DNA from 3 places in the Ensifer sp. ENS03 genome. Region 2 is predicted to be linked to each of the others. Evidence: predicted binding sites of a transcription regulator. Region 2 holds the regulator's gene; each other region holds the start of a gene.
The links. The regulator LexA, encoded in region 2, represses DNA repair genes until DNA is damaged. The targets are predictions, from matches to a motif close to TGTTCNNNNTGTGTTCNG.
Positions count from the first base shown of each region.

Region 1: the regulator LexA is predicted to act here: its motif matches at 4,691-4,708, upstream of radA (DNA repair protein RadA).
Region 3: the regulator LexA is predicted to act here: its motif matches at 5,916-5,933, upstream of IB263_RS03915 (PA0069 family radical SAM protein).

Region 1 is NZ_JACVAV010000001.1:1,174,542-1,185,268, forward strand. Features, by position in the region: gene IB263_RS05770 (SDR family NAD(P)-dependent oxidoreductase) at 60-800, opposite strand; gene purF (amidophosphoribosyltransferase) at 813-2,300, opposite strand; gene IB263_RS05780 (CvpA family protein) at 2,446-3,069, opposite strand; gene radA (DNA repair protein RadA) at 3,194-4,597, opposite strand; gene alr (alanine racemase) at 4,747-5,886, opposite strand; gene IB263_RS05795 (AraC family transcriptional regulator) at 6,037-6,894, shown strand; gene IB263_RS05800 (AzlC family ABC transporter permease) at 7,051-7,704, shown strand; gene IB263_RS05805 (AzlD family protein) at 7,701-8,000, shown strand; gene IB263_RS05810 (replicative DNA helicase) at 8,118-9,620, opposite strand; gene IB263_RS05815 (MarR family winged helix-turn-helix transcriptional regulator) at 9,953-10,396, shown strand; gene IB263_RS05820 (MFS transporter) at 10,402-10,727, shown strand, end outside.
Region 2 is NZ_JACVAV010000007.1:48,177-58,903, forward strand. Features, by position in the region: gene IB263_RS22400 (vitamin B12-dependent ribonucleotide reductase) at 1-365, shown strand, start outside; gene IB263_RS22405 (N-acetyltransferase) at 493-921, shown strand; gene IB263_RS22410 (ethanolamine ammonia-lyase) at 1,059-3,407, opposite strand; gene adhP (alcohol dehydrogenase AdhP) at 3,569-4,594, opposite strand; tRNA gene IB263_RS22420 (tRNA-Ala) at 4,972-5,047, shown strand; gene IB263_RS22425 (hypothetical protein) at 5,201-5,794, opposite strand; gene IB263_RS22430 (hypothetical protein) at 5,922-6,539, opposite strand; gene IB263_RS22435 (hypothetical protein) at 6,878-7,174, shown strand; gene lexA (transcriptional repressor LexA) at 7,411-8,133, shown strand; gene IB263_RS22445 (hypothetical protein) at 8,222-8,563, opposite strand; tRNA gene IB263_RS22450 (tRNA-Cys) at 8,764-8,837, opposite strand; gene IB263_RS22455 (thermonuclease family protein) at 8,990-9,724, opposite strand; gene IB263_RS22460 (hypothetical protein) at 9,936-10,229, opposite strand; tRNA gene IB263_RS22465 (tRNA-Asn) at 10,389-10,463, shown strand; gene IB263_RS22470 (deoxyribodipyrimidine photo-lyase) at 10,562-10,727, shown strand, end outside.
Region 3 is NZ_JACVAV010000001.1:802,349-813,075, reverse strand. Features, by position in the region: gene IB263_RS03950 (tRNA1(Val) (adenine(37)-N6)-methyltransferase) at 1-188, opposite strand, end outside; gene IB263_RS03945 (DUF2007 domain-containing protein) at 200-421, opposite strand; gene IB263_RS03940 (polyprenyl synthetase family protein) at 529-1,545, shown strand; gene IB263_RS03935 (tetratricopeptide repeat protein) at 1,706-3,541, shown strand; gene IB263_RS03930 (4-(cytidine 5'-diphospho)-2-C-methyl-D-erythritol kinase) at 3,549-4,463, shown strand; gene moaB (molybdenum cofactor biosynthesis protein B) at 4,465-5,007, shown strand; gene IB263_RS03920 (glycosyl transferase) at 5,302-5,823, opposite strand; gene IB263_RS03915 (PA0069 family radical SAM protein) at 5,999-7,156, shown strand; gene IB263_RS03910 (ribonuclease HII) at 7,375-8,025, shown strand; gene IB263_RS03905 (F0F1 ATP synthase subunit B) at 8,325-8,810, opposite strand; gene IB263_RS03900 (F0F1 ATP synthase subunit B) at 8,824-9,441, opposite strand; gene IB263_RS03895 (F0F1 ATP synthase subunit C) at 9,518-9,745, opposite strand; gene IB263_RS03890 (F0F1 ATP synthase subunit A) at 9,828-10,580, opposite strand; gene IB263_RS03885 (AtpZ/AtpI family protein) at 10,641-10,727, opposite strand, start outside.

The sequences.
Region 1 (10,727 bases), on a different contig from region 2:
AATGAAAAGGCCACCGTGACGACACGGTGGCCTTTCTCATTTGAGCGGTGTGACGAAGCTTATTCCGGCAGCCGGTAGTCGACAATCTTGTCTTCGCGCGCGATGTAGAGCTTGCCGGTCTCGGTCTGGTTGGGGCCAACCAGCGGCAGCAGCTTGGCTGCGACTTCCGAAGGATGCGGCACGGTTTCCGGATCCTCGCCCGGCATCGCCTGAGCGCGCATCGCCGTACGGGTGGCGCCGGGGTCGACCGAGAGGATGCGCAGCGGCAGGCGCTGCGTCTCGCCGGCCCAGGTACGGGCCAGAGCCTCGACGGCAGCCTTCGAAGCGGAGTAGGGCCCCCAGAAGGGCTTGCACTTGTGTGCAGCGCTCGACGACAGGATCAGCGCACGGCCGGCATCCGACTTGATCAGCAGCGGCTCGAGCGAACGGATCAGCCGCCAGGTGGCGTTGACGTTGATGTTCATCACCTTGTCGAACACCTTCGCCTCGACATGCCCGATCGGCGAGATCGTGCCAAGCACGCCGGCATTGGCAACGAGGATGTCGAGTTTACCCCAGCGTTCGTTGATCGCGCCACCGAGCTTGTCGATCGCCGGCATGTCGGCAAGGTCGAAGGGCACCAGCGTCGCCGAGCCGCCCACCGCCTTGATCGCGTCGTCGAGTTCTTCGAGACCGCCGACGGTGCGGGCGCAGGCAACCACATGGGCTCCGGCCTTGGCCAATTCGAGAGCGGTGAAATAGCCGATACCGCGCGATGCGCCGGTGACCACGGCCACCCGGCCTTTGAGATCGATCGTCATTTTTCTGTCTGATTATCCGTTGCTGGCGAGAACCGAGAGTTTGCGGACATTGCTGGCGCCTTCCTGGTCGAGAAGGCGGGTCGGATAGTCCCCGGTGAAATAGTGGTCGGTGAACTGCGGCGACTTCGGATCGCGCTTTTCGCCGCCGACCGCCTCATAAAGACCGTCGATCGACAGGAACTCGAGCGAGTCCGCGCCGATGTAGCGGCACATGGAGGCGAGGTCCGCATGCTGGTTGGCGAGCAGCTTGTCACGATCCGGCGTGTCGATGCCGTAGAAGTCCGGATGGAAGATCATCGGGCTCGCGACGCGCACATGCACCTCGCGCGCACCGGCCTCGCGCATCATCTGCACGATCTTTACCGATGTCGTGCCGCGCACGATCGAATCGTCGACGAGGATGATGCGTTTGCCCTCGATCATCGCGCGATTGGCGGAATGCTTGAGCTTGACGCCGAAGGCGCGGATCTGCTGCGTCGGCTCGATGAAGGTGCGGCCGACATAATGGTTGCGGATGATACCGTATTCGAAGGGGATGCCACTCTGCTGGGCATAGCCGAGGGCGGCCGGCGTGCCGCCGTCCGGCACGGGAACCACGACGTCGGCCTCGACCGGCGCTTCCTTGGCGAGGTTGATGCCCATGTTCTTGCGCGACACATAGATGCTGCGGCCGCCGACGACCGAGTCCGGCCGGGCGAAGTAGACATATTCGAACAGGCAAAGACGCTCGGGCTGCGAAACCTCCGGCTTGCGCGCGTCGATGGTGATCGAACCGTCGGGCTGGATCTCGCAGATGATGACTTCGCCGTTCTCGACGTCGCGGACATAGGTCGCGCCGATGATGTCGAGTGCGCAGGTCTCGGAGCAGAAGATCGGTTTGCCGTCGAGTTCGCCCATCACGAGCGGACGGATGCCGATCGGATCACGTGCGGCGATCAGCTTCGTGCGCGTCATCGCCAGCATCGAATAGCCGCCTTCCATCTGGCGGATGGCATCGATGAAGCGGTCGGAAGAGGAGGACTGCTTCGAGCGGGCAATCAGGTGCAGCACGACTTCGGTATCCGAGGTCGACTGACAGATGGCGCCGTCGGCGATCAGCTGCCGGCGAAGCGTGAGGCCGTTGGTGAAGTTACCGTTATGGGCGACCGCAATGCCACCGACTTCGAGTTCGGCAAAGAGCGGCTGCACGTTGCGCAGCGCCACTTCGCCCGTCGTCGAGTAGCGGGTGTGGCCGATCGACATGAAGCCCGGCAGTTTCGCCAGCGTCGCCGGATCCGTGTAGTGGTCGCCGACGAGGCCCATGCGCTTCTCGGTGCAGAACTGCTTGCCGTCAAAGGTGACGATGCCGGCTGCTTCCTGGCCGCGATGCTGGAGCGCATGCAGGCCCAGCGCCGTCAGCGCCGCCGCGTCCGAGTGCCCCAGTATGCCGAAGACGCCGCACTCTTCGTGCAGCTCGTCGCCTTCGAGTTCATCGTGGATTTCGATGGATCTATCGGTCATCACAGTCGCCTTTGCTCCGTACCGGTGCGCATATCGTGATCAGGCCCGCCGTCTTCAAGCAATCTTAGCTGAAAACGGCTGCAAGCGTTATTCCCCAAAAGGACAAAGCCCGCGGGGCGGGCTTTGTCGGCAAATCGTTCCTGTCTCAGCCGTTGGTGGCCGGGGCGTCGTCGGCGGGCGCCTGGTCCGGCGTCGTCGCAGGTGCCTGGCCGGGCGTCGTTGCCGGCGCTTCGCCTTCGCCTTCGCCGGTCGTGTCCTTGCCGCGCAGGCGATCGAGAATGGTGGCGTCAGCTTCTTCGGGCAAAAGCGCGATCAGCTTGTTGCCGAGATTGTCGAGCAGCGGCTTCGACTTGGCCTGGGTGACCCAGGTCGGCTGCTGCTGCGGAGCGACGAGCCAGTTGAAGAACAGCATGGCGACGACGACCAAAAGGATGCCGCGGGCAGCGCCGAACAGGAAGCCGAGCGTGCGGTCGAGCGCGCCGATGCGGCTGTCGATGATGAAATCGGCGATCCGCATGGTGATGAAGGAGATGATGATCAGCGCGATCAGGAAGATCACCGCCGCCGATCCGATCATCGCGACCGTGTCGCTGTTGGTATACTGCTTCGCATAGGGCAGGAGATGCGGGTAGAGGAAGTAGGCGGCAGCCGCCGCACCCACCCAGCTCGCGACCGAAAGCACCTCGCGCGAGAAGCCTCGAACCATGGCCAGGATTGCGGAAAACAGGGCGACGCCGAGAACGATACCGTCGAGAATTGTAATGGGCATTTTGTCCTTACTCCGGACCCGGTTCGTCCGGGTCTCCTCAAGCCTATCCGCCATCGGCCCTGAGTTCAGGGCATTTGCAGCCTGTTTGCGGCCCTTAAAGAGCGGCCTGCGGCATCCGCATCTTTCAGTCTTCGTCCTCCACCGGTCTCAGCGCGTTTCGCGACCCCGCGATGCGCGCCACCAGATCGGGCAGGCTTTCCATCTCGCTCCAGCGGCCATTGCCGTTTTTCGGCAGTTCGGTCGAAGCGGACGGCAGGACCGCCTGGGAGAACCCGAGCTTCTCGGCTTCCTTAAGGCGTTGTGCGGTATGCGCAACCGGCCGGATGGCACCCGACAAGCTGACTTCGCCGAAATAGACGCAATCCGCCGGAAGGGCAAGCCCGGCAAGCGATGAAACCAGTGCGGAAGCCACAGCTAGATCGGCCGCCGGCTCGGAAATGCGGTAGCCACCGGCGATGTTGAGATAGACGTCGTGCTGGCCGAGCCGCACGCCGCAATGGGCTTCCAGCACGGCAAGGATCATCGAGAGCCGTGCGGAATCCCAGCCGACGATGGCGCGTCTCGGCGTGCCGAGCGAGGTCGGGGCGACCAGCGCCTGCACTTCGACGAGAACCGGGCGGGTGCCTTCCATGCCGGCAAAGACGGCGGCGCCCGGCGATTTCTCGTTGCGTTCGCCGAGAAACAGTTCCGACGGGTTGGCGACCTCGCGCAGGCCCTTGTCCGACATTTCGAACACGCCGATCTCGTCGGTCGGGCCGAAGCGGTTCTTGACGGTGCGCAGGATACGATAGTGATGGCCGCGGTCGCCTTCGAAATAGAGCACGGCGTCGACCATATGCTCGACGACGCGCGGACCGGCGATCTGGCCCTCCTTGGTCACATGGCCGACGAGCACGACGGCGGTTCCCGTCTGCTTGGCAAAGCGGATCATCGCCTGCACGCCGGTGCGAACCTGGGTCACCGTGCCCGGCGCGGAATCGACGATGTCGCTCCAGAGCGTCTGGATCGAATCGATGATCACGAGATCCGGGCGCTTGCCTTCCGACAGCGTCGCCAGAATGTCCTCGACGTTGGTCTCAGCAGCGAGCAGCACATCGCTGTCGGCAGCCCCCAGCCGCTGGGCGCGAAGACGCACCTGCGCCACAGCCTCTTCGCCCGAGACATAGATGACGCGATGCTTGCGGCGCGAGAGCGCGGCCGCTGCCTGCATCAGCACCGTCGACTTGCCGATACCGGGATCGCCGCCGACGAGCAGCGCCGATCCGCGCACGAAGCCGCCTCCGGTCACCCGGTCGAGTTCCGAGATGCCTGTCTGGATGCGTGGCGCGTCTTCGATCTCGCCCGAGAGGGTGGTGAGTGCCACCGGGCGTCCCTTCTTCGGCGCGCGCGACGGACCGCCGCCGATGCCCGCCGTCGGGTCATCCTCGATGATCGTGTTCCACTCGCCGCAGCCTTCGCATTTTCCCACCCAGCGAGTGTGGATCGTGCCGCAGTTCTGGCAGATGAATTGGGTACGCGCTTTCGCCATCGGCATCGACTTTCGGAATGTGAGACCGCCGACGTCGCGAGGGGACGTCGGCGGCAAAGAATCACCTGTATCGTCACATAATGCCGCAAAGTGCGGAACAAAAGGTGAATTTCTGCAAGAATGACCGAAAAATGAGGTGAAGGAGCGCGTCAGACGCTGTCGATATAGTGCCTGATATAGCGGCGGCCGAGGCTGGTCAGCATCTCGTAGCCGATCGTCCCTCCGGCGCGCGCGACATCGTCGATGGCGATGTGCCGGCCGAAGAGCTCGATGTAATCACCCGGTCGTACCGCGCTTTCAGGAAGGTCCGTGACGTCGAAGAGACTGAGGTCCATGGTGACGCGCCCGACATGCGGGACCTTCTGGCCGTGCAGGAAACCGAAGGCCCCTGATGGCGTTGCCTGCCTGAGCGTGACGCCGCCGCCGGAGACGGAACGGTGATAGCCATCGGCATATCCCACAGCCACCGTGGCGATGCGACTGTCGCGGTCGAAGCGGGCAGAGGCGCCATAGCTCGCGGTGCCGCCGGCGGCCACGTCTCGCACCTGGATGATCCGTGCTTCGGCGGTCACGACCGGCTTCATCGGGTTGGGGATGTCGTTCACCGCCTCGCCGCCATAGACGGCGATGCCCGGCCGGGTCAGGTCGAAATGATAGTCGGGCCCGAGGAAGACGCCGCCGGAGTTGGCAAGGCTCGCATCGACCCCTTCATAGGCAGTCGACACCTCATGGAAGCGACGGAGTTGAAGGCCATTCAGCCGATGGTCCGGATCGTCGGCGCTGACGAGATGGCTCATGATCAGCACCGGCGAAAAGCTTGCCGGTCGCGCCGGGTCTGTCGCAAGCGCAACGGCCTGCTCGACCGTAAGGCCGAGCCGGTTCATGCCGGTATCCACATGCAGCACGCAAGGGTGGTCGCCACGCTCGGAAAGGGCGGCCATGAACACCGCCAGCTGCTCGTCCGAGTTGATGACCGGCACCAGATCGTTGTCGAAGAACAGCGCCTCGTTGCCCGGCCACATCCCGGCGAGAATGTAGATCCGGCCGTCCGGTGCAAGCGGACGGAGTGCTGCGCCTTCCTCGGCATTGGCGACAAAGAAATCGCGGGCGCCGGCCGCATAGAGGGCAGGGGCCGCCTGCGCGATGCCGATGCCATAGGCATCCGCCTTGAGCACGGCTGCGGCACGCGCCTTGCCGGAGCGCTTGTTCATGGCCCGCCAGTTGTCGACAAGCGCGCCAAGATCGATCGTGAGCCGGTTGGAAGCGGAAAGGAAGTCTGGAGGAAGCATGCCGGGCACTCTGCGTGGATGATCCAGGATCAATACAGCCAAGCGCAGAGCGTCGCAAATATTCCCCTGTCGCGGCGCCCTCGCGGATGGACCAGGCAAACGAGCACTTTTGTGCAAGACGCAGCCGCGCAGGCGCACTATGGTTTTGCCATGCAGACAATTTCGCAGGAAGAAGCCATCGATGTCATGCCGATAGAGGGCGCCGAGCGCACGCGCTTCTGGCGGGATTCCCGCTTCATGGGCATGGAATGTCTGACGGCGACCTTCATCACCCATGAATTTGCGCCGCACGCGCACGAAACCTTCAGCATCGGCGCCATCGAGGCCGGCTCGCAGATCAGCAAGATCAAGGGCGAGCGTTCGGAGGCCGGCCCCGGATACTTTTATCTGATCAATCCCGACGAAATTCACGACGGTCATCCGGGCGGCAGCGGCTATCGCTATCGCATGGTCTATCCGAGCGCCGAACTGCTGGTGAGCATCATCGAGGATGTCACCGGACGCGCTTTCAAGGGCACGCCATCCTTCTCCAAGCGTGTTTTGCAGGCGCCGGACCTGGCTCTTTCCTTCCATCAGGCCCACCGCACGCTCGAAGTGTCGGGGGCGACGCTCGAGGCGGAGGAAAAAATGTTCGCGGTGCTTGCCGCGATGTTCGAGCGCCACGGCAGCACGATCATCACGCCGATCGAAACGCGCGAGCAATCGGCCGTGCACCGGGCGCGCGACTTCCTGGCGGAAAACTATGCGGAGGACGTCGGGCTCGAGGAACTGGCGAAGGTCGCCGGCCTCAGCCGCGCCCACCTCATCCGCGCGTTCCGCAAGGAGTTCCACATCACCCCGCATGCGTTCCTGACCGACAAGCGCGTGCGGGCGGCAAAGACGCTGCTGCGGCACGGCTGGTCGGCGGTGGACGCGGCCTATCAATGCGGCTTCGCCGACCAGGCGCATTTCAGCCGTCATTTCAAGGCGCGCACCGGCGTCACCCCTGGGGCCTTCCGCGCCGGCTGATCACTTTCGTTCAAGACGATCCGCAGCCCGAGTCCTAGAACACTCGGGCAATTGCGATCGCGCGCCTGTGTGGATAGGCGGCGCATCGCGCGAATGGAGACGTGGACGTTGCAGGAAAGAAGTGCTTTCCAGGAATTTCGGGCCGCGGCGGTTGCTATGACGCCGCTGATCGTCGCGGTCATGCCGGTCGGCCTCGTGTTTGGTGCGGTGGCGGCGAGCAAGGGACTTGCGCCGGCCGAGGTGGCGCTGATGAGCGCGCTGGTCTTTGCCGGCGGGTCCCAGTTCGTCGCGATGGATATCTGGACGCATCCGGCGTCCTGGGCAGCGCTTGGCTTTTCGGCGCTGCTCGTCAACATCCGCCATGTGCTGATGAGCGCTTCGATCGGCGGCAAGCTCGATAGTTTCTCCGGCCCGGCGCGCTATGCCTCGATGCTGCTTCTGGCCGACGAGATCTGGGCCATGGCCGAGATGCGGGCGAGCAACGGCAAGCTGACGCCTGCCTGGTATGCGGGCCTTGCGGTGCCTTTCTACTGCCTTTGGGTGCTGACGAGCCTTGCGGGCGCGTTGCTTGGGGCCTTCCTGGGCGATCCGAAGGTTACCGGCCTCGACTTTGCGTTCCCCGCCGTCTTCATCGTGCTGGTCATGGGGTTCTGGAAAGGACGGGAGACGGGTGCCGTTCTGGCGGCTAGCGCTTGTGCTGCCGTGCTCACGCATCAGTTGCTGCCAGGTGTCTGGTACATCGCTGCCGGGGCTGCGGCCGGGGTCGTGGTCGCGCTTCTCTCCGGTGCACGCAAGGAGGCCCATGCATGACCGTCGATCCAAATACACTGCTTGCCATCGTCGCCATGGCGGTTGCGACGATCGCGACCCGCATCGGCGGCCTCGTGCTGATCCGGTATGTGACGATCGGGGAAAGCCAGAAGCGCGCACTGGAGGCGATACCGCCGGCCGTGCTGATGGCGGTTATCGCGCCGACGGCTTTCGTGACTGGCCCGGCGGAAACGATCGCCGCTGCCGCGACGGCCGTGGCCGCCATGCGGCTGCCGCTCCTGGTATCGGTCGCCGTCGGTGTCGTCTCGGTAGCGCTGCTGCGCCTCGTGTTCTGAGAGGTTTGTGCTGGCGCGGCGCGCTTCAGCGAAAAGGCACGTGCCATTTGAAATTGAGAGCGGGCTGGGAAACCGCAAACATTTTTCCCAGCCCGCTCCGGCCGCCCCCACGGAACCCTAGTGTTCTTCGTACTGGGTGAAGGATGGATCGGCGAGATCGGTGAAGCGCGTGAATTCCGACTGGAAGGCGAGTTTCACGGTACCGGTCGGTCCGTGACGCTGCTTGGCGATGATCACGTCGGCCGTGCCCTTCACCTGCTCCATCTTCATCTTCCATTCTTCGTACTTCGGGTCGAACTCGTCGCGCGGCTCCAGGTTCTTCACGTAGTATTCCTCACGGAACACGAAGAGCACGACGTCGGCGTCCTGCTCGATCGAGCCCGATTCACGAAGGTCGGACAGCTGCGGCCGCTTGTCTTCGCGGCTTTCGACGCCACGGGAGAGCTGCGAGAGCGCGATGATCGGAACGTTCAGCTCCTTGCCGAGCGCCTTGAGGCCGGTGGTGATCTGGGTGATTTCCTGCACGCGGTTGTCGCTGGATTTGCCCGAGCCGGTCATGAGCTGGATGTAGTCCACCACCAGGCAGTCGAGGCCGCGCTGGCGCTTCAAGCGCCGGGCGCGGGCGGAAAGCTGGGCGATCGAGATACCACCGGTCTGGTCGATGTAGAGCGGCACCTTCTGCATCATCTGCGAGCAGGCGACGAGCTTTTCGAAGTCGGCCTCGGAGATGTCACCGCGGCGGATCTTCGAGGAGGAGACTTCGGTCTGCTCGGAGATGATACGGGTGGCGAGCTGTTCGGACGACATTTCGAGCGAGTAGAAGCCGACGACGCCGCCGTTCTTGGCCTTGAACGAGCCGTCCGCCTGGACTTCCGGCTCGTAGGCCGCAGCAATGTTGTAGGCGATGTTGGTGGCAAGCGAGGTCTTGCCCATGCCGGGGCGTCCGGCAAGCACGATCAAGTCGGAACGCTGCAGGCCGCCCATCCGGCCATCAAGCGACAGGATGCCGGTTGAAATGCCCGAAAGGCTGCCGTCGCGCTCGAAGGCCTGGCCGGCCATGTCGATGGCGAGCGCCACGGCGTCGTTAAACGACTGGAAGCCGCCGTCGTATCGACCGGTCTCGGCAAGTTCGAACAGACGGCGCTCGGCGTCTTCGATCTGGCCCTGCGGAGGCATGTCGAGCGGCGCGTCATAGGCGATGTTGACCATGTCCTCGCCGATGGTGATCAGCGAACGGCGCAGCGCCAGGTCATAGATAGCCCGACCATAGTCTTCGGCGTTGATGATCGAGACGGCAGCGCCGGCAAGGCGCGCAAGATAGGTCGCGACGGTCACGTCGCCGACCTTCTCGTCGGCCTTGAGGAAGGTCTTGATGGTGACCGGGTTCGCCATCTTGCCCATGCGGATGATGTCGCCGGCGACTTCGTAGATCTTGCGGTGCAGCGGCTCGTGCAGATGCACCGGCTTCAGGAAGTCCGACACGCGGTAGTACGCGTCGTTGTTGACGAGGATCGCGCCAAGCAGCGCCTGCTCGGCCTCGAGGTTGTTCGGGGCCTCGCGGTAGTGCTGGTCCGCCTGATCCTTGCCGATAGGGGATAGCTTTCGCGACGCTTCGTTCATTCGTTTATCTCTGCCTCTGTCTGGTGTGGCACCGGTTTGCGTTTTAGCGCGGGCCGGGTCAAGTGCACGAGGGACACAGTCGCGAAGCGACGTCACCGCGCCCGGCGCTGTTCCCGTTGTTCGACTGATCCACAGGCGGGGGCTCGCAAATGTGCGGATTATGCCGTCGTCACAAATTTGGTCGTTGACGCCGCGAATCACCCGAACCTTCCCGACGAAACGAAGTGTAGCGCCGTCCTCCTCTGCCTCAAATCCGCATCTTGAAAATCCACCGCATTTGGATTAGATAGAGGCAGAATAATTAGCATGCTAGTAATATGGAAAAGATATCAATGTATCAGCCCACCGTGAACCGCGAACTGTTCGATGCCCTGTCGCTGCTCAATCGCAAGCTGCGCGCCGTGTTCGATGCGCGGGTGAAGGAGAAGGGACTGACGCTGTCGCGCGCCCGCGCGCTCTTCGCCTTGACGAAGAAGGATGGCCTGAACCAGCGGGAGCTCGCCGACGAACTCGACATCGAGACCCCGACACTGGTGCGCCTGCTCGACGGCATGGAGAAGCAGGGCTTCATCGAGCGGCGGGTCGAGGTCTCCGACCGACGCGCCAAGCAGATCCATATGACCGAACTCGGCCGCACCGTTGCCGACGAGATCCTCAGGCTTGCCGACGAAATCCGGGCCGAAGTGCTGCAAGGCATCGACGCAGCCGAGCTTGCCGTGACAAAGCGGGTGGTTCGTGCGATCGCCGACAATGTTCAGTCGCTGGCGCGGGAGTGACGGCGATGGGCGCAGTCGCGACGGCCGCCGCAAACGACAATCGCCTTGCCTCCGAGCTTGAGGTCGCGGAGGCCGTCGACGAGGACCAACACGGAGAAACCGTTATTGCGCCGGAACCGGCGCCAACCCCCGTGCCGGCCCCCGTCGAGAAAGGTCTGTTGCTTTCGGCGGTCTATGTCCTGGGCTCCGTGCTCCTGTTCCTGACGCAGGGGCTCGGCATGAACCTGGCGCTCGCCAACCTTACGCAGGTCCAGGGCTCGCTTTCGGCGACCTCCATCGAAGCCGGCTGGCTCTCGGCGGCCTACATGGCGCCGAATGTCAGCCTGTCGAT
Region 2 (10,727 bases):
CCTCTGGCGCAACCGTGACGGCGATCGCCGGAAACACGGTGCGCAAGATCGAGACGACGACGGCGATCGCAACGTCCGAAATCGTCGCCTTCAAGCGCGACTATGAAGAGCGCGCTGCGGAACTGGCAGAAGAGATCGCCGACGAAGTCGAGCAGGAAGTAACCGCCCTCTTCTCCGACAAGGCGGCCGCCGAAGCGGCATCGGCCAAGTCGGACGCCAAGAAGGTGGAAGCTGAGCGCCGCGCCCGCTCGATCATGCAGGGCTACACCGGCAACATGTGCACCGAATGCCAAAACTTCACGATGGTGCGCAACGGTACCTGCGAGAAGTGCGACACCTGCGGCGCGACGAGCGGCTGCAGCTAAGCGGCCCGTCGTTGATGACGACGACGACCACCATCATTGCCAACCCGAGGTTTTCCTCGGGTTGGATTTCTCTAGAGAACAAAACGAGAATTTATAGACCGAACCGCCATTCGACCAAGTTCCCATCATGCTCACCCCGATCATAGCCATCCTTCTCGAAGACCCCAGTCAGAATGACCTCAGCGGCATCGTTGCGCCGCTGGATGCCTATAACGATGCCCATAGCGGCATGGTCGATCTGCCCGGTTTTGCAATCGTGCTTCGCGATCCGGAGACGAAAGTCGCGACGGGCGGGCTCTATGCGACGGATGGCTATGGCTGGGCCTTTATCCGTTACCTCGCCGTCCCTGATGAGTACCGCGGCCAGGGCCTTGGCCGGCGCCTTGTCGAAGAAGCGGAGAAGATCGCACGCCAGCGCGGCTATGTCGGCCTTTGGCTCGACACCTTCGAATTCCAGGCCAGGCCCTTTTATGAAAAACTCGGCTTCGAAGTTTTCGGCGAGCTTGAAGGCGGTGATGGGGCGATTGCGCGCTACTTTCTAAAGAAGCGATTCTGACGCCGGAAAGCCACGATCCGAAGAAGCAACCGCGATTTGGGGGCCCGAAAGCGAGAGTATGCGGCTGCCCCTGCGGTATACACGGCCCGACGCTTATTCCGGACGGACGCCCTTGTTGCCCTGTAGCGCGTTTGTGGTCACCCGAATCGCCGGCTGCCGTTTACGTCCTTGCCGATGATCTCCCGGATAATGGTCAGGGTTTCCTTCGCCGCCTCCTTGGGTGCGAGTGCGGTATCGGCGACGTTGCTTACCAGCTTCGTCATATCGTGATCGATATCCTTCTCAGCCCAACGCTTGCCCTTCGCAACGGTGATATAGACCGAGTAGGCGTGGTGCATGGTTCCGGGCCGCTCGCCGATGATGTGGAGAATTCCGCGAAACGTGTTGGGATCGGCGTCGGCAAACAGCATCTCGCCAATCCGGTAGCCGGCCCGCACTCTGCCGCTGGTGACCAGGATATTCTTGTCGCTCACCGACACGCCGGCATCGCCGAGCAGCCTGCGCATCTCCTCCAGATAGGGCGAAAGATGGCCGTCATCCATGATGGCCTTGGCGTTCAGACCATCTGAGATGACAATCTGGCCCTTGGGCATATCGCCTTTCCAGGACGTCCTGATCGCGTCAATCGCCCTGATTGAGTCCGGGCTCAGCGTTTCACCGGTCGTCGGATGCGCGATGTAGTCGTTCCGGTCCTTGGACAGGGTGCGAACCGGAACGACGCTGGGCACTGCCGCTATGAACTCCGGCGTAAGCTCGGCCCAAAGAGAGAGTTTGGCGTCGTCATAAAGACCCCTCACTTTCGTCGCGAGCGTCGGGTTGAGATCCCATATCTTCTCACCGTGGCCCGTGGCCAGGTCGACGCCTCTTGCCTCGACCTCCGTCATCATCCGCCTGCCCTCGGCGTAAACGGCGTCCTTGGAGCGCTTGTCCCCCTTGGCGAGGCGGTACTGATAATAGACCCAAAGAGGATCGCCGTATTTTGACGTGTAGCTGTTGTCCTTGCCGACAATTCCAAGGCGTTTGTAGAAATCCCACATCGCATCGTTGACCTTGAAGCCGAACTTATCCCTCACGCGTACGTGGTCCTGAAATGCGGTCGTGAGATAGCTCAACATCGGGTCGTTCTTGGTCGGCAGAGCAATCAGATAGGCCGGATTGGCCGGCATGATCTGATCCTGGCACCAATCCAGATCGTCCAGGCTGACGGTCATGTGCAGGGTCGTACATATATCGAGACCGATGGTCAGCCCATGGAGCTTGCCCATGACCATGTCCTCGAGGCAGCACCGAACGAGTTGTTCTCGGCTCTTGAAGACCTCCGGCCCAATGAAGCCGGCGACGTCGTTGACATGCAGCCATGCGCCTTTCGGCTGCACTTTCGCAAGCTCCATGCCGACAGCCCGGCTGAACCCGTACTTCCGGGACTCAAGCACCATCATGTCGACGCCGTTTGCCGCGCCGTTGGTGAATTCCGAGCCCTGTCCGGTTTCGAAGTAAAGGCCGTACCGCTCCCCTGCCTTGGCGCGCGCATATTTCAGGATCTTCTCATTGGTGATGTCGAAGATCTTGTTGCAATCATCCGTACCGGCAAGGCTCTGGAACACGGTGGAAACTGTGCCGGGGAAGTCTTCGCTTACCTCACCTTGGACGTCGATGTGAGCGAGCACGCACCACGGAATGACGTCGACCAGCTTGAACGTATCCACGATGTCCTTGAGCGCCCGCTCCACCGTGACGACGCTGTCGACGGTGCTGTCCACCGGGTTGGTGCCGATGACGATGTCGCCGGTCGCATAGGAAAACGCATCGAAGACCTGCCACATGATGTCGTCGGGGTGGTCGGTCGGCGAATTCGGCTGGATACGTGCGCCCATGTATCCCTTGGCGCCCAACTTGGTGCCGGGCATGACATTGAAAATCTTCTGGCTGACGGTGATCAACTCTTCATTGCTCATCAGCTTCGGCACGCAGCCGATGGTATCGCTGGTCAGGCCATACATGACGCCTTTGATCTCATCTTCCGATTTGGTCAGAAGAAACTCCTTCAGCTGGCCCATCGTCCAGTCTTTCAGCTTTTCTTGTTGAGCCCTGTCGGTGGTCTGCCAAATCAGTCGTTGCAGATCGTCCTCAAACAGCGGGTGCTGATCGAGGTCTGTGATTTTCGTTCTTGCCAGGAGGGCTCGGGCGTTCGTTCGGGACGTATCATTTTCCGCAGCCACGGCGATCGTCTGGTCTCCTTCCTTGAACGCATTCGCGCATCCCAGAACCTGCCGATAGGTCGTCTCGTCAAAGCCGCCCTTGATCCTGCTGATATAGGCAAAGACGTCCTCATCCCGCTTCACGTCGTTGATCACGAGGTTGCTTGGGCCTGGCGCGGCACGGGCAGCATGACTGTAGGCTGTTAGCGTGGCCGCCGCAGTTCCCGCCACCAGCAGGAGATCGCGCCTGGACAGTGCATGCTGGTCTGAGAACATGCCTTTGCTCATTGCCATTTCCTTTCTGCAAAAGGTCTATCGGCATCTCGCCCGACGGCCCTCTGGTGACCGGCGATCTAAGGAAGGCGCATAAGAGTAAATGCTCGACACGTGTCGCTTGGGCATCGACACGGACCCGGCGAGCCTCGACCAGCCGGGCCTGTCAAAGTCGATTACTGCAGGCTCATCACGATGCGACCGTCGATCTTCCCGGCTTCCATGCGGCGGAAGATCTCGTTGATATTCTCGAGACTATCCCACGAGAAATGCGGCGCGACTTTGCCTTCAGCGGCGAACTGGAGCGACTCTTCCAGGTCCTGGCGGGTGCCGACGATCGATCCACGCACGGTGATGCGCTTAAGAACAGTCTCAAAGACCGGCACCGAGATCATACCTGGGGGCAGGCCGACGAGCGCCATGGTGCCGCGCGAACGCAGGAAACCGAACGCCTGTTCCATCGCAGCGGGCGAGACTGCAGTCACAAGCGCTCCATGCACGCCGCCGGTGGCCTTGATCACCTGCTCGACCGCATCCTTGGCCTTGCCGTTGACTGTCAGGTCGGCGCCCAATTGCTTTGCAAGTGCCAGCTTGTCGTCGAAGATGTCCGCCGCGACGACATGCATGCCCATCGCCTTTGCGTACTGCACGGCCATGTGGCCAAGCCCCCCGATGCCGGAGATGGCAACCCATTCACCGGGACGGACTTCCGTTTCCTTCAACCCCTTGTAAACGGTGACCCCGGCACACAGAACCGGCGCGGCAGGACCGAACTCCAGCCCATTGGGCAGGCTGCCGACGAAATCAGGATCCGCCAGGCCATATTCGGCGAACGTCCCGTTGACCGAGTATCCCGTGTTCGACTGGGCCGCACACAACGTCTCCCAACCGGTGCGGCAATGCGGACAGTAGCCGCAGGCGCTGTGAAGCCAGGGAACGCCGACCCTGTCGCCCTCTTTCACTCTTTTGACACCGGCGCCGACCGCCGAGACATAGCCGACCCCCTCGTGCCCGGGAATGAACGGTGGGCTGGGCTTCACCGGCCAGTCGCCATTTGCAGCATGGAGATCGGTATGGCAAACGCCCGTTGCTTCGTACTTCACGAGGATCTGTCCCGGCTGCGGCGTGGGCACCGCCACTTCTTCGATCGTCAGGGGCGCGCCGAATTGCCGAACGACGGCTGCCTTCATCGCCTGAGCCATTTGCCAATCCTCCTCCAATCGCCGGGCCACGGAGAGGTTTCTTATGGGAACAGTGGGCCGGCAGGGGCCTATCTCACATACGAAAATCGTGTAATTGGCTCGAGCATCATGGCGCTCACAGCCAGTGCCCGGACGTCATTTCCTGCTTGGCGTATACCGCCAACACTTCAACGTGGTTCACGTAGCGCCATCGTCAGGTTGCAGCGTAAACCCGCCGGCAGAGTTCGACAATGGGTGGAGTGCAGAAGCGGTTCAGAGACCGACCGCCTTCGGCGCCCGGCCGGATCGAACAACGCATATCGTGCAACGGCGTTCGAGCGGGCGCGCTGGCGCGCGTATTGACAGGATCGGCGCCGGTCGTGTTGACTGAATGCTACGGGGCCGTAGCTCAGTTGGGAGAGCGCCGCAATCGCACTGCGGAGGTCGAGGGTTCGACTCCCTTCGGCTCCACCAAAACGATCAGAAGGTGCCCGGTTGCCGAGGTATCGGAACAGCGGCTGATTTGTCATCAGCAGATCGCCAGTTCGAGTCTCTCTGGGGACACCACCATGCTAAGCCACCGTCCGGCCTTCGCGAAACGCTGCCCGATCCCGTGGCCACCTGTTTTCAGAGGCTGAACGGATCCCGCGCCGATCGCTTCTCGCTCGGTGCACTGAACGGGTCGGCTTTCTTCTCCTTGGACTTGCGGCCCTCGTCGGCGATGATCTCGTCGACCGCCCGCTGGCATTTCATCAGCTCGTCGGCCGCCGGGCCGGTGCCGCGCAGGCTGAGATTTGCGATGACGCGATCTTCAAACGCGATGGCCAAGGCCCGCTTGCGCACGAAGCCCGTCAGGAACTCGGCGTCGGTGACGTTCACGAACAGAAACTTTCCGCTCGCATCACCGGCGGCGGTCGCCGAGGCGCTCCAGGGATCGGTCTTGTCGAAGCGGAAGGTCAGGTCGTACTCTTTGCCGACCTCGAGCGACCTCCAGTCGTCGCTGGCGAAGCTCATATAGAGCGGCGACTCGGAGCCCTTGGGATAGAACCCAAGGCGCAAGGTGACCCCGCCGTCGAATACCGACGAGATGAAGCAGGAGCCCTCCATCGAGGTGTCGGATGCAACGGTCCAGCCGTCGACATCCTTCCACTTGATGATTTCGGACTCCTCAGCCGCGGCCGATCCCGCGGCGATCAGACAGCTTACCAATCCGACCAGCAATCTACGCATGCAAAACCCCCGTTTGCCCGCATTTTGATAGGTCCCCCCGTCACTGTCGAGGGTGCCTAGCCGATCCCAGGCAATATTTTAGGAATATTCACCTCTCTGCGGCAAGCGGACGCGCCCATCACATGGCGAAAGGATCTTTCGACGACTTGGTCTGGCCGCCGCCGGCAAAGGGATCGTTGTTCGGCGCATTGCCACCGGCGCCCGCAAAGGGATCGTTCGCCGCTCCCTGACCGCCATTCGGGATCAAGGCGCTCACCGCCTCCTGGCACTTGAACATCTCGCTTACCGCCTTCATCGAATCACGCAGGCTGAGGCTCGCGACGACGCGCCCCTCGAAGGCCAGCGCCAAGGTGTTTTTGCGAACGAATTCGGTAAAGAAGTCGGTGTTGGAAAAGTTGACGACAAGGGCCTTGGCTCCGGTCAGATCAACACCGAACGCAACGGCCGGCCACTGACGACCACGGTCGAGCTGCAAGGCAACATCGTATTCCCGCTGCGGCTCGATGGATTTCCATTCGGCATTGCCGATCGAAAGAAACGCCAGGTTCGTCGATCCCCGCGGATAAAAGCCGATACGAAGGATAGCGCCGGCGTCATAGCTCGTCGCCGCGTAACACGAGCCTCCCAGGGAAGGATCGGATCCCACCGTCCAGGCGTTGATCCGTTTCCAGATATTCGAACGCCCTTCTTCAGCAGACGCCGCTCCAGCCGTGAGCAACAGGCCGAGCACCACCAACGACAATCTATGCATGCAACCACCCCACTTTCCACGCAAAGTTATCTTTTTTTAGAGGCCTGTCGAGACGGTGAAGGCCCTTCCCCGCAGGGATTTTTGCGCGCCCCAGGCCCGATGCGAAAGCTGGCAGCTCCGATGCATTCTCCGCGCCGGTCCATAAAGAACGGCCGAGACGAGGTTGAGATGGAGCGGCTGGCGCAAATCAGCCACAGCCTGCGGGCAAAGAGCTGTTGAACAAGGCAGAGTGATCGCCATGCTTGCTGGACTTCGGAACGAAAGCGCGGTTCACATCGTTTACCACCCCGTAGTCCCACCCCTTCATCAAGTGGACGATCACCGTGCTTGCCGCCCTGCTTCTCGCTTCGATAGTCGCATCGCCCAATATGCCTGACGTCAAGCTCAGTGCCGCGACGGTGGATGAACTCCAGACCGATTTCGAACGGGCCGTGCCGTGCCATCAGATCGATGGACGCAATGTTTGGAAGGGCGCGCTCGCGTTCTACATCCAGTCCTTCGTTTATGACGGCGATACGCCCGTTGCGACCGATGCGGCCGACGCAGTGCTTCCGGAAGACAACAGCGCCGAAACGGTGAAGGAGTTCGAAGACGCCTGCTCGGCCTCGCAAGCGACTTAAGTCTCTCCGCGAAGAGAGCCGCGATTCGTTCGAATCACGCGCGCGACCGGCCTGCCCGGCGCTGTTTTGGGACGCAACCGTCGCCGAAAACCGCCCCGCTCCCGCAAAAGTGACCAATCGCCCCCCACAGAAGCAGCCAATTGCCTGAATTCACGGAATTTTAGGCACTTGCGGAACACATATGGAACAGATAGTGTCTGTTCTTGATTTGTTTCACGCCTCTGGAGCGACGTGCCATGCTGACCCGCAAGCAACAGGAATTGCTTCTGTTCATCCACGAACGCATGAAGGAGTCGGGCGTACCGCCGTCTTTCGATGAAATGAAGGACGCGCTCGACCTGGCGTCGAAGTCCGGCATTCACCGTTTGATCACGGCGCTCGAAGAGCGCGGGTTCATTCGCCGGTTGCCGAACCGGGCGCGCGCGCTCGAAGTCATCAAGCTTCCGGAAGCCTACGCCGCCGGCCAGCAACAGCCGCGCAGAGGCTTCTCGCCGAGCGTGATCGAGGGCAGCCTCGGAAAGCCGCCGGCCGCCGCTCCTGCCACGCCGAAGCCGGCGCCGGTCGCCGAAAGCACGTCTGTTTCCGTCCCGGTGATGGGGCGCATCGCTGCCGGCGTGCCGATCTCGGCGATCCAGAACAACACCCATGACATTACCGTTCCGCTCGACATGATCGGCAGCGGCGAGCATTACGCCCTCGAAGTAAAGGGCGATTCGATGATCGAGGCCGGCATCTTCGATGGCGACACGGTGATCATCCGCAACGGCAACTCGGCCAATCCCGGCGACATCATCGTGGCGCTCGTGGACGACGAGGAAGCGACGCTGAAGCGCTTCCGTCGCAAGGGCGCGTCGATTGCACTCGAAGCGGCCAACCCCGCCTACGAGACGCGCATTTTCGGACCGGATCGCGTGAAGATCCAGGGCAAGCTCGTCGGGCTGATCCGCCGCTACCATTGAATTCCAGGCAGAACGCCGAATCAAAAGAGCCTCGCCACAGAAAGTGGCGAGGCTCTTTCCATTTAAGGCGACCTGAAATCCAGATCGCTTATTCGTGGATCGTGTATTCGCCGAGTTCGCAGAGATCCTGCGTGTCCTCGGTCGTATCGAGGGCCGAGCCTTCCTCGAATTCGAATCGCATGTCGTATTTGCAGACGTCCCGCCCGTCGGATATGGTGATCTCCATGCTCTCGCCGGGGTTCAGGACCTGCCGACCGAAAACATCGTCTTCCCATTCATTGACGCCGACCGGCGACGTATAGAAATTCGTCAGTACCGCGCCGGTGTTGTTCTTCAGCTGGAAAACCAGGTCGTCCGCGCGCGCCTCCATAGCGGTCGCCGCAAAACACGCCAACGCCGTCAGGATCAGTCTCTTTTTCATTGATGCCATTGCCTCCGTTCTTAATGTTGACGGACGCTACCGATGCGGTTGATCTCAGCGGAGTCATCGTTCCCCCTCTACCGAATTCACCGAAGCGATAAGATCCGACGGAGGCATAGGAGACGTGGCTTGCGCGGACGTGGGGTCGCGAATTTTACCGCGCTGCCCTAAGGCAGAACGCCAAACCAAATTTAACGAGGTGAGATTATTGGAGGCCTCGCCCGGAATTGAACCGGGGTACAAGGATTTGCAGTCCTCTGCGTCACCACTCCGCCACGAGGCCTCACAGCTCGGATAACCAAGCGTTGGCGCGGATTTAGAATGATTGCAGAAAAACCGCAAGAGGCATTTTCTGAAAAACGCGCCGTCGAATTGCAGGACGGATACTTTCCACAGAACGATCGACGATGTCCGCCGATCGTCTCCCAGCTGATCTCAGCACCAGGGCGTCGGGCGCCCTTCCCACGGCCGCACGAGCCCCTCGGAAACGAGTACACGTCCAAGAGATTGGTCACCGCGTGTGACCAGGCGCAGTTTCTCGCCGGCCTTGGCATCTGATCGCCCTCCCGCCGAGATCAGCCTGAAGTCGCCAGCATTCAGCAATTCGCGCAGGCGCTGCTTGGCGTAGAAGCCGCGCGAACGCTCCTTGTCGCAGCTTGCCTGGCGGATTCGCGGTGCATCGACATCGGCGACGCGGATCGTCTCGCCATGGAAGACGAAGGTCGCGCCATCGATCACGCAGTTGTCGTTGCGAATGCCGCAAAAATAGAACTGATCGGTACGGATGGATGCCGTCTTCACCTCTTCATTCGGCCGCACGAGAGGGGTTGGCGGCGTGACGCCGACATTCACCGACGGCACCGGGGCGGCCAGGACAACCTTCGTCGCCGGGTTGGGCTTCGGATTTGGTTTGTGCCTATCCGCCTGCTGCGCAACGCGCTCCTGCGCTTCAGGAACCGCGCGCTGAGGCTTCGGCTTCGTTTCCGATCGCGATGCAAAGGCCATGACATCCGAAACCACCGGCCAGTGCCGCAACTCGGCGCGATGGTCGTAGACCATGACGCCGCCAAGGGTGAGCGCTGCGGCCAGATACCACGGCGCCATGCCGCCCTGTTTGCTGGTGCTTCGGCCCGAACTGCGGCGTCGACGTTTCGTAGTGGCTTTGGCCATCGGTCCCCATCCTGATTCGAGACCGCATTATGCGTTTGATGGGTTGCCGAAAAGTTTTCGAGGGCACCCCAACAGAGCGGAAGACCGCGAGGAACCGGTCATTCGCCTGCGCGGCCACGGCCCTTGTTGAGAGATTCGGAATTGCTACGGGACGGCCAAAACTGCCGACCGCCCTGCCCTCGACAACAAGATCGTTAAATCGGCGTCCGCCTCAGGAGCCGTTCGACGAGTTGGCCTTCCCGCGCCAGCGCGCCCACCAGACGGCCAGACGACGACGGCGGCGGCGAACCGAGGGAATGTCGTGGGAAAGCACGATCAGGCCCAACGGTATCATCCAGAAGCCCAGCACGGGCAAGAAACCGAGAAAACCGCAGAACACCAGCAGCGAACCCAGCAGGATGCGCAGCAGCGGTGAGTCGGGCAGCGCGATACGCCATTTGCCCAGCACGATCTGTCGTGTTTGCGGATCAATGCCGAAATGCGTCTGCTTCCTGTTTTTATTCATCATTCCCTATCCGGCGTGTTTTCCCACAATTGGGGACTTCTCCACAGCCTCGCAACGGAACTTGTCATTTTTTTTGAAAAAAGCGCTTGGCAAATCAGAAAAGCATGCGTATTAGCAGCCTCACTTCTGAAGCGCACAGCACAACAGCGGCGCGGATGATCCCTGGTAGCTCAGCGGTAGAGCATTCGACTGTTAATCGACAGGTCGCCGGTTCGAATCCGGCCCGGGGAGCCACTTTCTAAAAGAGCCATTTGCAGCGATGCGAATGGCTCTTTTTCATTTTGCACCTATGTTCTCCAGGTGATCAATCCCCAACCTCCCGATGGTTCTTCATGACAAAGGCCGCGGCGCCGCCCATCATCGTCTGGTTCCGCAAGGATCTCCGCGTGGCCGACAATCGCGCCCTCTCGGCTGCCGCCGGCGAGGCAGCCGTCATTCCCCTCTATATTCGCGAACCCGCCGACAGCGGCAACGGTCCGCTCGGGGCGGCGCAGGCGT
Region 3 (10,727 bases), on a different contig from region 2:
GAGGCGACGGCCATGCCGGCTGCACCCGCGCCCGCACCGAGATCGGCGACCCGGCAGGGACGATCCGATGCAACGAGCGACGCAAGCAGCATGGCGTCCATGCCGGAGCGATGCCCCTGGCCGAGTGGCTGGACGACATGGAACTTGCCGCGGTGAAATGCATCGACGGTTTCGGTCGCAGCCGGCATCGGCTCCGTGCTCAAGGGCGCAACTCCGCCTCGAGCCCGGCATCGATCAGGATCCGGCGCGCCGCGTCCGCGTCTTCCTCGGCGACCAGAAAGCGACGGGGCAAGAGTCCGAGCGAGCCCTCAAGAATGCTCATCCCCTGGTCGGCGATGAGACTTGCGATGCCGGCATCCTTCATCAGGCTCTCGGCAAAGGAGAGCACGACGGCATCGTTGGTACGGATCAATTCCTTCATCCGGCGGTTTTTCCTGTCCTATTTCAGCAAGCGGGACAATTCGCCTCTTGCCGCACGGGACACCCCTTCCTATTGTCGAAAGCGACAATGAAAACAGGAGTCCCGGTGTGGGCGTAGTGATACCGCTGGAAGACAGCAAAAACAAACAGGCGTCCGTAAAGCCGCTCGTTGATCTGACCGCTGCGGACATGGAGCGCGTCAACCAGCTTATCCTGTCGAAGGCCGGCTCCGACGTTCAGATGATTCCCGAGGTCGCCAACCACCTGATTTCTTCGGGCGGCAAGCGCCTGCGCCCGATGCTGACGCTCGCCTCCGCTGCGATGTTCGGCTACGAGGGCGACGCCCACGTCAAGCTCGCAACCAGCGTCGAATTCATGCACACCGCGACGCTTCTCCATGACGACGTCGTTGACGAAAGCGACCTTCGCCGCGGCAAATCCACCGCACGCACGATCTGGGGCAACCAGGCAAGCGTGCTGGTCGGCGACTTCCTGCTCGGCCAGGCCTTCCGCATGATGGTCGATGTCGGCTCGCTTGACGCGCTCGACGTGCTGTCGACCGCAGCTTCGGTCATTGCCGAAGGCGAAGTGCTGCAGCTCTCCGTCGCCAAGAACATGGAAACGACCGAGGACGACTATCTCCAGGTCATCCGTGCCAAGACCGCAGCCCTTTTTGCCGCCGCCGCCGAAGTTGGGCCGATCGTTGCCCAGACCAGCAAATCGGACCGCAACGCGCTGAAATCCTACGGGATGAACCTCGGCCTCGCCTTCCAGCTCGTCGACGACGTGCTCGACTATGGCGGCTCGTCGAGCGACCTCGGCAAGAATGTCGGCGACGACTTCCGCGAGGGCAAGATCACCCTTCCGGTAATCCTCTCCTATCGCCGCGGAACGGCGGAAGACCGTGCCTTCTGGCGCGAGGCGATCGAAGGCGGCGACAGCAGCGACGCGAACCTCGACAAGGCACTCGGCCTGATCAAGCGCTATGGGGGCTTGAGCGACACCATCGCGCGCGCCCAGCATTACGGCACGATTGCCCGCGATGCGCTGGCGCCGCTGCCGGCGTCTCCCTGGAAATCGGCGCTCACCGAAGTCATCGACTTCTGCATCGATCGCGTCAGCTGACGGGCTCCGGGCAGGTCAGAACGAGCGACAGGATTTTCTTGCCGCGTTGCGCCAAAAAAGCCATTCTGTTCCTCAAGAGTTGCGTTGGGCTATATGTGGCTGACTCCGAAAACAACCCTTAGTGGTGCGAAAGCCGAGCAATCGGCGCGAAAGGTTTGACATGCGGCAAAAGACGATTCTCCGCCTCCTCAGCGGCGCAGCACTGCTGGCTCTCGCTGCTGTCAGCGGCGGCTACCAGGCATTTGCCGAGGAGAAGACCGCAGCCGTCGAGGAAACTGAGCCGTTCGACATCAAGTCGGTCAATACCTTTTCCGGCGCGTTTCTCGCTGCCCGCACCGCCGATACGGACCGCGACTTCGCTTCCGCTACGGAACTCTACCGCATCGCGCTGCAGTTCGAGCCGAACAACAACGACGTCAAGCAGCGGCTGATGATCACGCTTCTGATGGCGGGCCAGTTCGACGAAGGCGCGAAGATTGCCGAGCAGTTGAAGTCCGACCCGGCCGTCGAGCGCATCACGACGGTCATTCGCGCGATCGAGGCGATCCGCAAGCGCGAGTATCGCAACGCACAGAAGCTTCTGAACTACCAGGGTCCGAACGATCTCGACCGGCTGATGAACGGCCTGCTTTCGGCCTGGGCGAAATTCGGCCAGGGCAAGCCGAAGGAAGCACTCGCCGAGATTAACGGCCTTGACGGTCCTGAATGGTTCCGCGTGTTCAAGAACTATCATGCGGGCGCGATCGCGGTTGCTGCGGGTGACAAGCAGACGGCGCGCACCAGGCTCAACGATGCCATTCTCGACCGCGAGGGCGGAAGTGCCGCTCCCGACACCTTCATGCGCGCGGTCGAAGCGCTTGCCCGTTTCGAGGCGCGCGAAGGCAACAAGCAGAAGGCGCTCGATACCGTCGCCGTCGGCGAAAACATGGTCAACAACTACACGCCGCTGCAGGCGCTGAGGACCGATATCGAGAATGGTGTTCCGCAGGAACAGCAGGTCAAGAACGCCACCCAGGGCGCTGCGGCCGTGCTCTTCTCGATCGGTGCGGCACTCAACCGCGACGGCGCCGAGGACATCGTCTCGCTCTACCTGCAGACCGCGCGCCGGCTCGACCCTGACAGCGCCGACATCCTGGTCATGCTCGGCGGCATCGCCGAAAACCTGAAGAAACCGAACGAGGCGATCGAACTCTACAAGGCCATTCCCGAGACCTCGCCGATGCGGCGCGTTTCGGAACTACAGCTCGGGCTCAGCCTCGCCAGCATCGGCAAGGTCGACGAGGCGAAGAAGCACCTGAAGGCGCTCATCGACGTCGATCCGAAGAACATCCGCAACTATCTCGCCTATGGCAGCGTGCTTTCCGACGCCAAGGACTACAAGGAGATGGGCGAACTCTACGATCGCGCCGTCGAACAGATCGGCTCCGTCCCGAAGCGCGGCGACTGGACGGTGTTCTTCCAACGCGGCATCGCCTATGAGCGCCAGAAGCTCTGGGACAAGGCCGAGCCGAACTTCCGCAAGGCGCTGGAGCTCAATCCGGACCAGCCGCAGGTGTTGAACTATCTCGGCTATTCCTGGGTCGACATGAACATCAACCTCGAAGAAGGCCTGGAGATGATCCGCAAGGCCGTCGAGTTGAAGCCGGATGACGGCTACATCGTCGATTCCCTCGGCTGGGCCTATTTCCGCATGAACCGCTTCGACGACGCCGTCGTGGAACTGGAGAAGGCGGCCGAACTGATGGCCGGCGACCCGACGATCAACGATCACCTTGGCGACGCCTACTGGCGCGTCGGCCGCAAGCTCGAAGCCGTGTTCCAGTGGACGCAGACGCTCGAACTGAAGCCCGAGGAAGCCGAGATCCCGAAGATCAAGGCAAAGATCGAGAACGGCTTGCCGCCGCTCAAGGAAACAGTCCCCGCCTCGGCCGATGCCAAGGAAACCGCGCCGAAGAAGGTGACCCCGGAAGCACCGGCGCCGGACAAGAAGTCCTGACCGTTCCATGTCGGAAGGTGACATCGCGGGCTTCGCGCTGACGCGTGCAGCCCCCGCCAAGATCAATCTGGCCCTTCACGTCGTCGGCCAGCGCGCCGACGGCCACCATCTTCTCGAAAGTCTCGTCACTTTTGCCGATCGCGGCGATCGCATCGGTCTCTCGCCGGCGGATGCGGATCGCTTCACGGTTTCGGGCGCGTTTGCCGCCGCGTTGCCGATGGATGCCGGCGCTGAGGGCGGCAATCTGGTTCTGAAGGCACGGGATCTGCTGCGCGCCAAACTGCAGGCGCTTAACCCCGACACGGCCGGGCCGGTCCACCTGCATCTCGAGAAGAACCTGCCGCTCGCCTCGGGCATTGGCGGCGGATCCGCGGATGCGGCGGCGACGCTTCTTGGGCTTCTCGATCTTTGGGGCGCGACGATCGAACCCTCCCGCCTCGGCGCCATCGCGCTGCAGCTCGGAGCGGACGTGCCGATGTGTCTTGCCGGCACGCCACTGCTCGCGAAGGGGATCGGCGAGGACATTACGCCGCTTGCGGATTTCCCCGCGCTACCGGTCGTGCTGGTCAATCCGCTCGTCGCCGTCTCGACGCCGGTTGTCTTCCGGGCCCTCGCCAACAAGACGAACCCGCCGCTCGTTGCGCCTCACAGAGCCGGTACGGCGGCCGAGTGGATCTCTGCCATCGCCACGATGCGCAACGATTTGCAGCTGCCGGCAGAGGGCCTTGAGCCCGTGATCGGCACGGTCTGCAAGGCATTGACCGAAGCCGGAACGGCGCTCACGCGCATGTCGGGCTCAGGCGCCACATGCTTCGGCCTTTTCGATAGCGACGTGCGCGCGGCTGCGACAGCGCGCGCTCTTTCGGAGGCCTACCCCGGGTGGTACGTTCTCGCCTGCAGGACAGTGGGCAAAGGGAAATAGCATGGCCGGCATCGACGAAAAGCGTCCGTTCATTCCTGTCGGGATCGCCATCCTCACGGTCTCCGACACGCGCACGCGCGCCGACGACAAGTCGGGCGACACATTGGAAGCGCGGGTGCGTGACGCCGGCCATCGGCTTGAGGCGCGCGCCATCGTTTCCGACGACAAGACGAAGATCTACGACCAGGTAAAGGCCTGGACGCTCGATCCCAACATCGACGTGGTGATCACGACAGGTGGAACGGGCTTCACCGGGCGGGACGTGACGCCTGAGGCGCTGGAACCGTTGTTCGAGAAGCGCATGGACGGGTTCTCCGAAGTCTTCCACCGTATCTCCTTCGAGAAGATCGGCACCTCGACGATCCAGTCGCGGGCAACTGGCGGCGTTGCCAACGCCACCTTCATCTTCGTCCTTCCGGGTTCGCCCGGTGCCTGCCGTGATGCGTGGGACGGCATCCTCAAGCAACAGCTCGACTATCGGCACATGCCCTGCAATTTCGTGGAGATCATGCCGCGGCTCGACGAGCATCTGAAACGTGGCTGAAGAGCTTGGACCGTTCCGGCTTGGCCGACCTGTTACCTTAGTAACTGACGGTCGCTTCTCCTCTCGTTAGTCTCCAAGCGTTGACACAGCGAGGAACGACCGCCGCACGTTCTATTCCTCGCGCCGCAAGACCCTTCCGCCTCTGTCCCCCAAGGCGGAATGCAATGTTGGATACGACGGGTAGCCAGAATGCTGCCCGGATAGAAATCTACCAAACAAGGTCATTTGAGAGCCGCTTGGAGGTGCCGTCCCCCCGGGACTGGCACCTTTAATTTTGCGCGCTACGAACCGGCGTTACCGCCTGGCTTCGACGGCGACCCAGGCCGGAACAAGTTCGGTCGAGAGCTTGCGGACAGAGCGGACATTCGTCATGGCATCCAGGCCCGTATTGCCGCGGGCGGCCGCAAGAGCATCGTTCTTGCGCAGGAGAAAGCCTGTCTCCAGCGGCTTTCCCCGCCGGGTCAGCCGGCGGAAGAAAGGCCTGCGATGCAGTCTCGAACCGGAGAAGCGGGCCGGTGCCTTGTTCATCGACACGTACTCGGCCAGTTCATCGATCCAGCGGCCGATCGGGCGGGCGCCCGGCTCCAGCAACATCAGCCATTCGCCACGCGCCGAACCCACCACATCGGCGAGATCCCAATCCCGGCAGAAACGGCATCCAGCGGCATCGGCCACATCGGACGAACCATCCTTCGAACCATGATCGAGGATGATCACATCGCTGACCAGCCCCTCCACGGCGCCGGCAACCAACACAGCAAGCGTCTGCGCCAGTTCGGCTTCGTTGTCGCGGGTTTCCATGATGATCGTGAGCATGGTTTCTCGTAACGCATCGGCACGGCAATTGCTACATCCAGGACATCGACCGAAGCGGTGCCTTGATCGACAAAACCGAAATTCCAATTTTTTGTTCTTGAATTGTTCCCTCATTCGCGATAGGAAAATAATCAGAACAAAACGGGATCAAATATCTGATTCCGGGGAGATTCCAATGACCGAGCTGTCTCAGATCAGGCAGGGTGCCCTTGCGCCCGCCAACACGGCAGATGTGGCCGAAGCGATGATGAGCGCAACGGGCCTCCGGATCGACATCGATCGCCGCCGGGGGCGCGGCGCCGGGATCAACATGTCCGGCAGGTTCGAACCGCGCAGCCGCGAGACGTTCGACGACGGTTGGGAAAGCCTGGAGGATCTGCCGCCGTTCAAGACCGAGGTTCAGGTCGAGAAGCCGCGCACGGTGATCACGAGGAACGAGTCTCCCGACATCTCCTTCGACCGCTCGATCAATCCCTATCGCGGCTGCGAGCATGGTTGCATCTATTGCTTCGCCCGCCCCACGCACGCGTATATGGGCCTATCGGCCGGCCTCGACTTCGAAGCGAAGCTGTTTGCCAAGCCGGATGCACCGCGACTTCTGGAGCGCGAACTGGCGCGGCAGGACTACAAGGTGAGGCCGATCGCCATCGGCACCAACACCGACCCCTATCAGCCGATCGAGAAGGAGTGGCGCATCATGCGCCAGATCCTCGAGGTGCTGCGGGACGCCAACCATCCGGTCATGATCGTCACCAAATCAGCGATGGTCACCCGCGATATCGATATCCTGGCGCCGATGGCGGAAAAGGGACTGGTGCGCGTCGGCATCTCCGTCACGACACTCGACCGGAAGCTCGCCCGCACGATGGAGCCGCGGGCCTCTACGCCGAGCAAGCGGCTGGAGGCGATACGCATGCTTGCCGAAGCGGGCATCCCGGCCGGTGTTCTCGTTTCCCCTATCATTCCGGCGCTGAACGACCACGAGATCGAGCGCGTGCTCGAAGGAGCAAGGACAGCCGGAGCAACGGAAGCAAGCTATGTCCTGCTGCGGCTGCCGCTCGAGGTCAGCCCGCTCTTTCGCGACTGGCTGCTGCGCAATTATCCGGACCGCTACCGGCACGTCATGTCGCTCATCCGCTCCATGCGTGGCGGCAAGGACTATGACGCCGAATTCGGCAAACGCATGAAGGGCGCCGGCCCCTATGCGTGGCAGATTGGCCGCCGCTTCGACCTGGCGGTCAAGCGCCTCGGCTTCAACCCGACGCGCCGGCAGCTGCGCGACGATCTCTTCGTGCCGCCGCTCGGAACGGGGGTGCAGCTCTCGCTTCTTTGAAGGCTTTCCGATCGCCTGGTAGCATCCGCAATTTCGTAATCGGCGCGCAGCGAGAGATGATCGCCCCGCACCGCCAGGCGAACCCGATGGGGGGCGCCTCAGATCGCATAGCAGTTCCGGTGCCCCTTACCCGCCGTGGGCCCCGGTAATCCCCCGTCCGCCGCCGCACTCGGACCTGGGGGCTTGAAGAGAATCGGTCGATCATGCGAATTAGACTTATGTCTCGCAGATCGTCCGATTCTCCCCTTTTTCCCGATATCATCGAAGCGCCCGATTTCAGTTTCGAGCTTTCGGCCAAGGGCGATGGCTTCTGGCCGGTCGCCGGAGCGGATGAGGCCGGGCGTGGGCCGCTCGCGGGACCGGTGGTCGCCGCCGCCGTCATCCTCGATCCGGACGCCATTCCCGCGGGCCTCGACGACAGCAAGAAGCTGACGGCGCAGGCGCGCGAAAAACTGTTCGAAGAAATCCTCGCCACGTCCGAAGTGTCGATCGCCTCGGCTTCGGCCGGCACCATCGACGCCACCGACATCCGCAAGGCAAGCCTTGAAGCCATGCGGCGCGCCGTGGCCGGCCTGCCCTCGAATGCACGCTTCGTGCTGGTCGACGGCCGTGACGTTCCGCCCGGCCTCACCTGCCACGCCAAGGCGGTCGTCAAGGGCGATGCGCGGTCGCTGTCGATCGCCGCCGCTTCGATCGTCGCCAAGGTCACCCGCGACCGCATGATGGCCCGTGCCGATCTCGCACATCCCGGCTACGGCTTCGCGCTCCATGCCGGCTATGCGACGGTGACCCACCGTCGAGCCATCGAGACCCACGGCCCCTGCCCGCTGCACCGCATGAGCTTCCGGCCGCTGCGCCGGGACGACTAACCTTTGCGCAATCCCTGACCAGCGCTACGCAGGCGTTTTCGGTTCCGCTTCCGACATATCTCGTCAACAGCTTTTCTCGCGTCAAAAGCCATACCGGCGGCGCGCGTGCTGACGTGCGCTACGCTAGCCCTTGAACGCTGGTCCTACTTCGGCGGCCGAACCTGATGTGGCGAAACGCCTACGCAAATCTCTGACGGAGGCTGGCGCCACCCATTGTTCGGGCCAGCGCGTTCTCTGCAGACAGGCATAAAAAAAGCCCCGCACGAAGCGGGGCTTTCTTCAATCGAATGTCCGAGCGCTTAGTTCAAGCGTGCCTTGACGTCGCCAAGTGCCTTCTTGAACAGATCGCTCTGGGCGCCGGCGTCCGCCTTGGCGGCAATGACCTTCTCGGCAGCGGCGATCGCGAGATCGACGGCAGCGGAACGAACCGCGTTGATCGCGTCGCTTTCGGCCTGCTTGATCTTCTGTTCCGAAAGAGCCGTGCGACGAACGACGTACTCCTCGGTCTTCTGCTTGGCTTCCGCGGTCAGCATTTCGGCTTCGCGCTGGGCGGCAGCGACGATGCCGGCAGCTTCCGCTTCGGCATCCTTGCGCTTGCGCTGGTACTCAGCGACGAGGCCCTGCGCTTCTTCGCGCAGGCGCTTGGCTTCGGTCAGCTCGTTGCCGATCTTTTCGGCGCGGGCGTCGAGCGCCTTGCCGACCATGCCCGGAACCTTGAGATAGGCAATCAGGACGAAGAACAGGATCAGGCCAACGAAGGCATAGAAAGTTGCATCAAGATGCATGGTTCAGTGCTCCTCAGTTGCCAGCCGATGCCTTGACGGCAGCGGTGATCTCGGCCTTGGTGACGGTTCCGCCGATCAGCTGCTTGACGACAGCCGTTGCAGTTTCCTCGGCGATGGCGCCGACGTCGGCCAATGCCTTTGCCTTGATGTCGGCGATGCGGTCTTCTGCAGCCGAGATCTTCTTGGCAAGGTCGGCTTCGACGGCGGTGCGGTCAGCATTGGCCTTGGCCTTTGCGGATTCGCGGGCGTCGTCGGCGATCTTGTGACCCTTGGACTTGGCGGCTGCCAGGTCCTGCTCGTAGGAAGCGATGGCAGCGTCGGCTTCGCCCTTGAGGCGGGACGCTTCATCGAGATCCTGAGCGATCCGATCGTGACGGGTTTCCAGAATTCCGCCGATGCGCGGAATGATGACCTTCGACATCAGGAGATAGAAGAGGCCGAACGTGATCGCGAGCCAAAGCAGCTGCGATGCGAAATGGGTCGTATCGAAGGGCGGGAACACGCCGGAGCCAGCCTCGCCTTCGTGAGCCACACCCGTTTCGGTGTGCACCTCACCGGCCGCAGCGGCATCGTGTGCTTCGGCGCCTTCAGTGGTGGTTGACTGCTGGGCATAAGCCGCGGTCACAAACATGCTCACCTCCAGGTGCACTCAAGAATATGCGCGGCCGCGACCTTTTGACGGGTCGCGGCCGAAACTCCAGCCGATATTAGACGGCGAAGAGGAGGAGCAGGGCTACGAGCAGCGAGAAGATGCCCAGAGCTTCCGTAACGGCGAAGCCGAATACGAGGCGGCCGAACTGGCCGTCAGCAGCCGACGGGTTACGCAGCGCGCCAGAGAGGTAGCTGCCGAAGATGTTGCCGAGGCCGAGAGCCGTGCCGGCCATGCCGAGGCAAGCGAGACCTGCGCCGATGTACTTTGCTGCTTCCGCTTCCATGTTTGAACTCCTTCGAATGGTGTTGCGGCTTAGGATTGCGCTTCCGGCGGAGGTCCGGCCGGAAGCGAGCGACTGTTATTCCTTAGTGGCTTCCGGGATGGACAGCGTCGTTGAGGTACATGCAAGTCAGTACCGCGAAGACATAGGCCTGGAGGAAGCAGACGAGGAACTCAAGACCGGTAATGGCGACGGTCATGATGAGCGGCAGGATGGCGCCACCGATGCCGACCGCGCCGAGGGCGCTGAGCGAGGTGACGAAGCCTGCGAAGACCTTCAGCGTGATGTGGCCGGCCAGCATGTTGGCGAAAAGACGGACCGAGAGGCTGATGGGGCGGGAAAGGAACGAGATGACTTCGATCGCGACGACGAGCGGCAGAAGGACGCCAGGAACGCCATGCGGCACGAAGAGCTTCAGGAAGCCGAGACCGTGCTTGTAGAAACCGTAGAGAATGACGGTACCGATGACGAACAGCGCCAAAGCGAAAGTGACGATGATCTGGCTGGTGACCGTGAAGAAGTAGGGCATCATGCCGAGCAGGTTCGCCGTCAGGATGAACATGAACAGCGAGAACACCATCGGGAAGAACTTCATGCCGCCGCTGCCGGCACCTTCGCGCAGCATCGAGGCGATGAATTCGTAGGACATTTCCGAGACCGACTGCATGCGGGTCGGGATAAGACCGCGCTGCGACGTCGTCAGATAAAGAAAGCCTGCGGCAACACCCACGGTCGCAACCATGAACAGCGACGCATTGGTGAAGGAAAAGTCCATTCCGCCAATTTCGATCGGGACAATCTTATTGACCAAGAACTGGTGGGTCGGATCGTTTGACACCGCGCTTCTCTTTCGTTCTACCCGCCCGAGAGCGGAAACCGTTTTCTTCGGGGCAACGCCTCAGCGGGCGTCGCCGTCCTTCTTGTCATTCCCAGAACCGCCTCTTCCGGCTTCCGGTGTCGCCACCATACCGGCCGAGCGCAGCAC